Chitinimonas arctica: one gene and its partner. The protein of the gene in region 1 binds, or shares a complex with, the protein of each later gene. Links are inferred from orthologs where the notes say so. Each region holds a gene or a part of one and is shown in the gene's direction. Other genes may lie near its edges.

The links. The genes of interacting proteins can lie anywhere in the genome.
Region 2: the proteins of uvrB (region 1) and FNU76_RS10810 are in contact, whole or in part, in a crystal structure (PDB 7EGT), measured with the Thermus thermophilus proteins. The link is inferred for Chitinimonas arctica from one-to-one orthologs. Residues at the interface, in WP_096411307.1 of Thermus thermophilus: Glu23, Leu25, Arg26, Asp27, Gly28, Glu29, Arg30, Phe31, Arg55, Glu326, Asp327, Phe328, Glu379, Ser382, Gln383, His398, Gly400, Arg401; in WP_096412145.1 of Thermus thermophilus: His654, Arg656, Phe657, Gln666, Asp668, Glu669, Lys680, Arg681, Leu682, Ser683, Lys685, Tyr686, Ala687.

The regions. Positions count from the first base shown.
Region 1 is NZ_CP041730.1:933,775-938,938, reverse strand. What follows is about bases 875-3,823. They hold uvrB (excinuclease ABC subunit UvrB), read left to right. Parts: upstream 875-1,314; coding sequence 1,315-3,333; downstream 3,334-3,823. Other genes in these bases: FNU76_RS04130 (Rpn family recombination-promoting nuclease/putative transposase), read left to right, coding at 3,432-3,823; FNU76_RS04140 (putative bifunctional diguanylate cyclase/phosphodiesterase), read right to left, coding at 875-1,217. Outside these bases: more of FNU76_RS04140, read right to left, coding at 1-874; more of FNU76_RS04130, read left to right, coding at 3,824-4,448; FNU76_RS04125 (type II secretion system protein), read right to left, coding at 4,453-4,941; FNU76_RS04120 (type II secretion system protein), read right to left, coding at 4,938-5,164. UniProt on the Escherichia coli protein: The UvrABC repair system catalyzes the recognition and processing of DNA lesions. A damage recognition complex composed of 2 UvrA and 2 UvrB subunits scans DNA for abnormalities.
Region 2 is NZ_CP041730.1:2,373,246-2,377,267, forward strand. What follows is about bases 1-2,915. They hold FNU76_RS10810 (UvrD-helicase domain-containing protein), read left to right. Parts: upstream 1-356; coding sequence 357-2,474; downstream 2,475-2,915. Other genes in these bases: FNU76_RS10805 (ribonuclease catalytic domain-containing protein), read right to left, coding at 1-88; FNU76_RS10815 (tetratricopeptide repeat-containing response regulator), read left to right, coding at 2,730-2,915. In the rest of the region: more of FNU76_RS10815, read left to right, coding at 2,916-4,022. UniProt on the Escherichia coli protein: A helicase with DNA-dependent ATPase activity. Unwinds DNA duplexes with 3'-5' polarity. Translocates on single-stranded DNA with 3'-5' polarity. Initiates unwinding more efficiently from a nicked substrate than double-stranded DNA.

The DNA.
Region 1 (5,164 bases):
ATGGCGGTTTCCGCGTGCTGGATCAGGGTTTCCCTTTGCTTGCCGTCATCCGGATAGATGGCGATGCCCAGGCTGGCCGTGACGGTCAGCGGTTGGCCGCCGATATGGTGCGGCTCCGCCAGGGCCGTCAGCAGGCGATCCGCCAGGGCGGCTGCCTGTGCGGGGCTGGACAACTCGGGGTAAAGCAGCACGAATTGGTCGGCGCCATAGCGGCTGACGGTGATTTCGGTGCCAACCAGTTCCGCCAGGCGATACGCCACGTTGCGCAATACCTGGTCGCCATCCTGGTGGCCCAAGGTGTCGTTGATGGCCTTGAAGCGGTCCAGGTCGATAAATAGCACCGCCATGCCATTGCCCATCCGTTCGGCGCGCGAGCTGGATTGGCTGATGCGGTCGGCCAGCAGGGCGCGGTTGGGTAGACCGGTGAGCACATCGTAGTAGACCAGCCGTTCCATCTGCTGCTCGAAGCGCTGCAGTTCGGTCAGGTCGGTAAACATGGCCAGGTAATGCTCGATATGGCCATTCGCGTCGCGCACGCGCACCACGCTTTGCCAGGTCGGCAGCAAGCGGCCGTCGCGGCGCCGGTAGGTGACTTCGCCTTGCCAGGCAGGGTCGTATTCCAGCGTATGCCAGATATCGGGGTAGGGGTTGGCCATGCCCTGACCGGACGGCATCAGATGCTGGGGCAGCTCGCCGCGGACATCTTCGGCGGCGAAGCCGGTCAGCGCGCTGAAGGCCGGGTTGACCAGGCGAATGCGCTGGTCGGCGCCCAATACCATCAAGCCTTCGGTACTGTGCTCGAACATCAGCACGGCCAAGCGGGCGTGCTCTTCGGTCTGCGCCATTTCGGTGATATCTCGCGCGCTGTGCAGCGCCCCGACGATATGGCCCTCGTCATTCAGACAGGGTTCGATGCGCGAATCCAGATAGCGGCGGCCGCGCGTCGGCAAATCGCGCCAAGCCCGCGCATGGGTGACCTGGCCGCCCAATGCCGCCGCCAATGCCAGCTGCAGACGGTCGGTCTGGTCGGCCGGATAGATTATGGCGGCATGCTGGCCTTGGGTATCGGCAATCTGGCCGCCCAGCATGTCAAGGGCGGCGGTGTTGGCGAAGCGGCAGACCAATTGCTTGTCGAAGGCAAGCAAGGCATCGCCGAAGCGATTCAGCAGGATATTGGCGTAGGGCCATTCGGCCATGGGAGGGCAGTTATCCGACATGCTGGCAAGATCCCGGAAAGTGCAACTTCCAGTGTAGTTCATTGCTGCCGGAGTCGCCCTTGGCAAGCTACAATCATCGCCCCATCCGGAGGCCGTCATGATCGTTACCTACCCGAACAGTCCGTACCGCCTGCATCAACCGTTTCCACCGGCCGGCGACCAGCCGCAAGCCATCGCGGAATTGCTCGAGGGATTGGACGACGGTCTGCGTTTCCAGACCCTGCTGGGGGTGACCGGCTCGGGCAAGACTTACACCATGGCCAATGTCATCGCCCAATCGGGCCGGCCGGCGTTGGTGATGGCGCCCAATAAAACCCTGGCGGCGCAGCTATACGCCGAGTTCCGTGAGTTTTTTCCGGAAAATGCGGTTGAGTACTTTGTTTCCTACTACGACTACTACCAGCCGGAAGCCTACGTACCCAGCCGCGATCTGTTTATCGAGAAGGATTCGCAGATCAACGAGCATATCGAGCAGATGCGCTTGAGTGCCACCAAGGCCATGCTGGAACGGCCCGATTGCATCATCGTCGCCACGGTATCGGCGATCTACGGTATCGGCGACCCCTCCGACTACCACAAGATGATTCTGCATGTGCGCGAGGGCGAGAAGGTACCGCAAGCCGAGTTGGTGACCCGGCTGGTGCAGATGCAATACGATCGTAACGAGATCGATTTTACTCGCGGTAAATTCCGGGTGCGCGGCGACGTGATCGATGTGTTCCCGGCCGAAAACGCCGATCTGGCGGTGCGCATCGGCATGTTCGACGACGAGGTCGAGAGCATCAATCTGTTCGACCCCTTGACCGGCCGCATTCAGCAGCGCGTGGGCCGTTTCACCGTGTTCCCCGCCAGCCATTACGTGACGCCCCGCGCCACCGTGCTGCGGGCCATGGATACCATCAAGGACGAGTTGCGTAGCCGGCTGTCCTTCTTTCATCAGGACCATAAGCTGGTCGAGGCGCAAAGGCTGGACCAGCGCACCAAGTTCGATCTCGAAATGTTGCAGGAAATGGGTTTTTGCAAGGGGATCGAGAACTACTCGCGGCATTTTTCCGGCAAGCCGGCCGGTTCGCCGCCGCCTACCCTGATCAACTACCTGCCGGAAGGCTCCTTGATGTTCCTGGACGAAAGCCATGTGCTGATCGGCCAGATCGGCGCCATGTACAAGGGCGATCGGGCGCGCAAGGAGAACCTGGTCGACTACGGTTTTCGCATGCCCAGCGCCATGGATAACCGCCCACTCAAGTTCGCCGAGTTCGAGCAGATGATGCCGCAGACGGTATTTGTCTCGGCCACCCCGTCCACCTACGAAGCCGAGCATCAGGGCAAGGTGGTGGAGCAGTTGGTGCGACCTACCGGGCTGGTCGATCCCCTCATCAGCGTGAGGCCGGTAGGCACCCAGGTCGATGACCTGATGAGCGAGATCCACAAGCGTACGCTTATCGGCGAACGGGTCCTGGTCACTACCTTGACCAAGCGGATGTCGGAGCAGTTGACCGATTACCTGACCGAACATGGCGTGAAGGTGCGTTATCTGCACTCGGAAATCGATACCGTCGAGCGGGTGGAGATCCTGCGCGATCTACGCCTGGGCGTGTTCGACGTGCTGATCGGCATCAACCTGCTACGCGAGGGGCTGGATATTCCGGAGGTATCCCTGGTCGCCATCCTGGACGCCGACAAGGAGGGTTTCCTGCGCAGCGAGCGTTCGCTGATCCAGACCATAGGCCGGGCCGCGCGCAATCTGAACGGCACCGCCATCCTCTACGGCGACCGCATCACCGATTCGATGCGCAAGGCGATCGACGAAACCGAACGCCGCCGCGCCAAGCAACTGGCTTTCAACGAAGCCAACGGCATTACCCCGCGCGGGGTGGTGAAACGGATCAAGGACATCATCGACGGTGTCTACGATATGGACAGCGCCCGCGCCGAGCGGGACGAGCGCAAGCAGCAGCTATTGCTGGAAGATATGGACGAGAAAGCCTTGTCCAAGCAGCTGAAGACCATCGAGAAGGCCATGATGGAAGCCGCCAAGAACCTGGAATTCGAAAAGGCGGCCGAATTGCGCGACCAGTTGCACAAGTTGCGGCAGCGGGTGTTTGGGGCGGGGTAGTTGTCTGGAGTGGACTTGCGCACGCGCGTTAGTCTCTCCTATTGAATTCAGGCGAAGGCCGTATACCCGGCGCGGTAATACCCTGGCAGTCTCGCGCTATGGACAAGGACGATCACGACGCCGCCTACAAGTGCATGTTTTCCTATCCCCGTGCCGTCGAGGATCTGTTGCGCGACTTCGTCGGCGATGAATGGGTGGAAAAAGTGGATTTCTCCTCCCTGGAGCGCATCAACGGCAGTTTTATCGACGACAAAAGGCGCCGCAGAATAACCGATGTGATATGGAAGGTGCGGCTGGCCGACCAGGATCTTTACATCTGCCTGATACTGGAGTTCCAATCCAAGACCGATCCCACCATGGCGCTACGGGTGGGCTGCTATGTACTGAACCTATACCTGGATCTCTACAAGAACCCGAAGCAATATAAATTGACCGACAGCAGCAAACTGCCGCCCGTCCTGCCTATCGTGATGTACAACGGCGCGCCGCGTTGGAGCGCGCCGCTGGAAGTGGATGAGATGATTGACGTGGGTCCCGGTAGGCTGCCGGATTTCCGGCCACACATGCGTTATATGCTATTGGACCAAGGCACCTATCAGGAGCAAGATTTGATGGGGCTGGAGAACGTGGTGGCGGACATCTTTCGGCTGGAGAATGCCGAGAACCCGGAAGTCTGGCGTAGTGTTTTACGCAAGCTGCTGCGCTATTTGGCAGGGCCTGAGCATGACGGGCTGCGGAACGCGATAAAGGCGTGGATCATCAATATACTGATCCCTGCCAAGTTCCCGCAGTTCAAGTGGCCGTCAGCGCAGCTGGAAGAGGCTGGCGACTTGCAAGGAGTGGAAGCGATGTTGAAGATGAACTTGGATCTCTGGGGCCAACAATATGTACAGGAGGGCCTGGAAAAAGGACTAGAGCAGGGTCAGGCCAACACGGTACACCGTCAGCTCCTACGCAAATTCGGTCCTTTGCCAGACTGGGTGGAGAAGCAATTGAGCGATGCAACATCCGAACAATGGGAAGAATGGGGCGACCAAGTGTTGTCGGCCAGTTCTATCGGTGAGATGTTCAAGCAGCCTGAAGACCAATCAGCGTTTCCCACCTTTCCGCAATGATCGGTTAATAGGTCAATATGCGCGGTGTCTTGGGCGCGATATCGGCCACGAACAACCATTCCGAATAATGCCGCTTCTGCTTGAACGCGCTATCTTCCTCATCGAACAGGTCCAGCTTGATCGGCTGGGCAGTGGAGCGGCTGGCAATGCCCATGATGCCGCCATCGGGACCGCGCAGCAGTAGCCAGTCCGCCTGGCCGGAGATGGGGTCGGGATAGAGGCGGCGAAGGTGGCGGCGCAGCGGAAAGCGTGGATCGCGCAGCAGGTCTGCCAGGGCGCGCGGATAGTGGCGCTTTTCCGCCGGGACGGCGTTGTAATAGCTGGCGATGGCGTTGCGGTAGGCGCTGCCGGTCAGCAGCAGGGCTTGTTCGGCCTGGCGTCGTTCGCTGATTTCGCCCAGCAGCACGGTGGCCGTGCCGGTGACGCCCAGCACGGCGATCAGGATAAGCAGGGCGAGGTAGCTGAAACCCTGCTGGGCAGGCCTGCACTTCATAGGCTGGAATAAGCCCGGCCGTCGGCCGTGGCGCCTTCGGCACCGCTCTTGATATCGTAGATGCCGCTACCCCGCTCGGGGTCGGGCGGCAGCAGGGTCCAGCTGTCGTTGCGATCGGTGACGGGATCGACCGGCAGGCTGCGCAGATAGTGCTTTTCCACCATTTCGTCCAAATTGGCGGGATAGCGGCCGGTGTCGCCGTAGAACTTGTCGATGGCGTCGC
Region 2 (4,022 bases), 1.4 Mb from region 1 along the record:
GCGCGTCCTCGACCTGCAAGGTGGCGTCGGTCTCGCTCATCACGGTAGCAACTTTGAAGGTACCGTCTTCTTCGTAAAAAACATTCATGAGGCGAGGCTGGCCAAAAGGGATAGAAAAGGGCTTGGATTATACCGGACGCGGCTGCCGAAGAGCGTGCCGGCAAGCCACCGATTTTCGAATCCGGACAAGCGCTTGGCTGGAGAGGCCATGAACAAGCGTGCAGGCTGAGTGCCCAATTCGGCAAGTCCAACATATGTTTACCGGCCCGCCTGGCCGGCTTGCTAGAATCGGGCGCATTCCCTTCCATCCACTTTTGGTCTGGCCGCTCCATCGGCCGGCTCAGACAAGAGCCGTCATGTCGTCTTCGCTACTCTCCGGCCTCAATCCCGAACAATATGCCGCCGTCACCCTGCCGGCGGTCCCCGCGCTGATCCTGGCCGGCGCCGGCTCGGGCAAGACCCGGGTGCTGACCACCCGCATCGCCTGGCTGCTGAGTACCGGCCAGGCCAGCCAGCACGGCATCCTGGCGGTGACCTTCACCAATAAGGCCGCCAAGGAGATGCTGACGCGCATCGCGGCCCAGTTGCCGGTCAACGCCCGCTCGCTTTGGGTCGGGACCTTTCACGGCCTGTGCAACCGCCTGCTGCGCATGCACTGGCGCGATGCCGGCCTGCCGGAGACCTTCCAGATCCTCGACTCGGCCGACCAGTTGTCGGCCATCAAGCGCTTGCTGAAGGCGCTGAATATCGATGATGAGAAATATCCGCCCCGCGAGCTGGCCAATTTCATCAATGGCAACAAGGAAGAGGGCCGGCGGCCGCACGAGGTCGAATGCTGGGACGACTACACCCGCCAGCTCAAGGCCCTCTATGAGGAGTATGAGCGGCAATGCCGGCGTGAAGGCGTGGTGGACTTCGCCGAATTGCTGCTGCGCTCCTACGAACTGCTGCGCGACAATGCCGCGCTGCGCGGCCACTACCAGGCGCGTTTCCGCTACATGCTGGTGGATGAGTTCCAGGATACCAACCGCTTGCAGTACAAATGGCTCAAGCTGCTGGCCGGCGGCGGTGCCGCCGTGTTCGCGGTGGGCGACGACGACCAATCCATCTACGCTTTTCGCGGCGCCAATGTCGGCAACATGCGCGACTTCGAAACCGACTTCAAGGTCGATACCCTGATACGCCTGGAGCAGAACTACCGCTCGCAAGGCAATATCCTCGACGCGGCCAATGCCTTGATTGCGCACAATCGCGGCCGGCTGGGCAAGAACCTGTGGACCGACCAGGCGGCCGGCGAGCCGATCCGCGTGTTCGAAGCCGCCAGCGATTTCGAAGAAGCCCAGTTTATCGTGGACGAAGTACGGCAACTGCACCGCGAGGGCCAGAACCTCAGCGATATGGCGCTGCTCTACCGCTCCAACGCCCAATCACGGGTGCTTGAACATGCCCTGTTCCAATCCGGTCTGCCCTACCGGGTTTATGGCGGCCTACGCTTTTTCGAGCGGCAGGAAATCAAGCACGCGCTGGCCTATCTGCGTTTGATGGCCAACCCCGAGGACGACAATGCCCTGCTGCGGGTGATCAATTTCCCGGCACGCGGCATCGGCAACCGTACCCTGGAGATTCTGGGCGAAACGGCGCGCGGCGGCGGTAGCAGCATCTGGCTGGCCGCCTGCTCGGGCGGGGCCGGCCGTAGCTCGGCCGCCGTGGGCAAGTTCGTCCAGCTGATCGAGGGTATGCGAGCCCAGATGGCGGGCTTGAATCTCACCGAACTGGTGCAATTGGCCATCGAACAGTCGGGCCTGATCGAGCACTATCGTAACGACAAGGAAGGCCAGGAGCGGCTGGAAAACCTGGAACAACTGGTATCAGCCGCCGCCCGCTTTATCCAGGACAACGAGGACAGCGTCACCGCCTTCCTCACCCAAGCCAGCCTGGAGGCCGGCGAACATGAAGCAGCCCCCGGCCAGGACGCCCTGCAACTGATGACGGTGCACGCCGCCAAGGGTCTGGAATTCCACGCCGTTTTCCTGACGGGCGTGGAGGAGGGGCTGTTCCCGCACGACAATAGCCTGAGCAGCAACGAGGCCGTCGAAGAGGAGCGCCGGCTCGCCTACGTGGCCATCACCCGCGCCCGCCAGCGCTTGTATATCAGCCTGGCGCAAAGCCGCATGCTGCATGGCCAGACCCGTTTCTCCATCGCCTCGCGCTTCTTGAGCGAGATTCCGGAAGACCTGCTGAAGTGGTTGAACCGTGGCTATGCGCCGGCCGCCATGCCCACCCGAAAAATCGAAAAGACCGCGCCGGAACATGGGCTTAGGGTGGGCGCCAATGTCGAGCACCCCAAGTTCGGCCACGGCGTGGTCGTCGATTACGACGGCACCGGCAAAAGCGCCAACGTGCAGGTCAACTTCGGCGCGGTCGGCGTAAAGTGGCTTGCGCTTGACTATGCAAGGCTTACACTAATTAATTGAGCGAGTGAATATCACGCGTCCGACGGGTCCGCTCGCTCCATAACTAGATGGATTAAGACACACTGATTCAATGCGCTAACGAGCGTGAGCGAGGCTCCTTCGCGGCGGCGAGGGTGGGGCCGCCCGGGTGAGGGGGAGTGGGATAAACCAGCGAGGGATCGTTGAGTGACCACGAACCGCAAGCACCCGGCTGTGCCGGGTGGAGAGCTGCCGCTTGGGTACGCGCAATATTCCAGTGCGTCCACAGGAGAGGTTATGGCCGAGTTTGCCGGTAATTCAGCCTTGTTCGCGGCCCGTGCAGCCAGGGCCGGCGGCGACGACGACCACGAGCAGGAACTGGCCCGCGCCTATACGCGCGGCATCGAGGTCGACTACTCCAGCAAGCGCTTCCTGGTGATCGATGCGTTACAGGAAATGCGCTCGGCCATGAATGCGACGCTGTCGAGCTTCGGCGTTACACGCATCGAATACTCGCACCGCGCCACCGAATCGATAGGCATGGTCAAGCGCGGCGATTACGACGTGATCCTGTGCGATTTCGATCTGGGCCATGGCTACGATGGCCTGCATCTGCTGGAAGAACTGAAACTACGCAATCTCATCAAGCCGTCCGCGGTGTTTATGATCGTCACCGGCGAGCGCCGCTCGCGCATGGTGATCTCCGCCGCCGAACTGGCACCCGACGACTATCTGCTCAAGCCCTTCACCGGCGAGGAGCTGAAGCAGCGCCTGGACCGCGTCTACCGCAAGAAAATCGAGTTCAATGCCCTCGATGCGGCCATGATGACCGAGGACTATTTCAAGGCGCTGGCGGAATGCAATGAGCGCATAGAACGCAAAGATCCCTTCCTGATCGACTTCCTCAAGATGAAGGGCCGTATCGCCCTGACCATTGGCGACTACGGCCTGGCTCGCGACACTTACCAGCGGGTGCTGGATATCCGTGACATCCCCTGGGCCAGGATGGGCATGGCCAAGGCGCTATTCCATCTGAAGGATTTCGCCACCGCGCGGCAGTTGTTCGAACAACTGCTGGCGACGAACGAGCGGGTCATGGAAGCCTATGACTGGCTGGCCCGCATCCACCAGGCCGAACATGAACACCGCGAAGCGCAGGCGGTGCTGGAGAAAGCGTTGGATCTATCGGCCGCCAATGTGTCGCGGCAGAAGAAGCTGGGCGAGGTTGCCATGCGCAACGGCGATTACGACACCGCGGTCAAATCCTTCCAGGCCACCATCAATATCGCCAAATACTCGTTCTGGCGCGACGCCGGCGACTATTCCAGCCTGGCCAAGGCCCACCTGGGCAGCGGCAATGTCAACGATGCCGCCCGCGCCGCCGCCGATGTCAGGCGTGAGTTCCGCTACGATGCCCAGGCGGAACTGCTGGCCACGGTGATGGAGAGCCAGGTGGCCATCAAGCAGGGCAACAAGGCGCGCGCCCAGCAGATCCTGGCCAAGGCCCTGCAGCAGTTCGCCGGCGCGACCACCGAAGTACCGGAACACTTTGCCCTGGAGCTGGCCGAGGCTTGCTACCAATTGGACGAA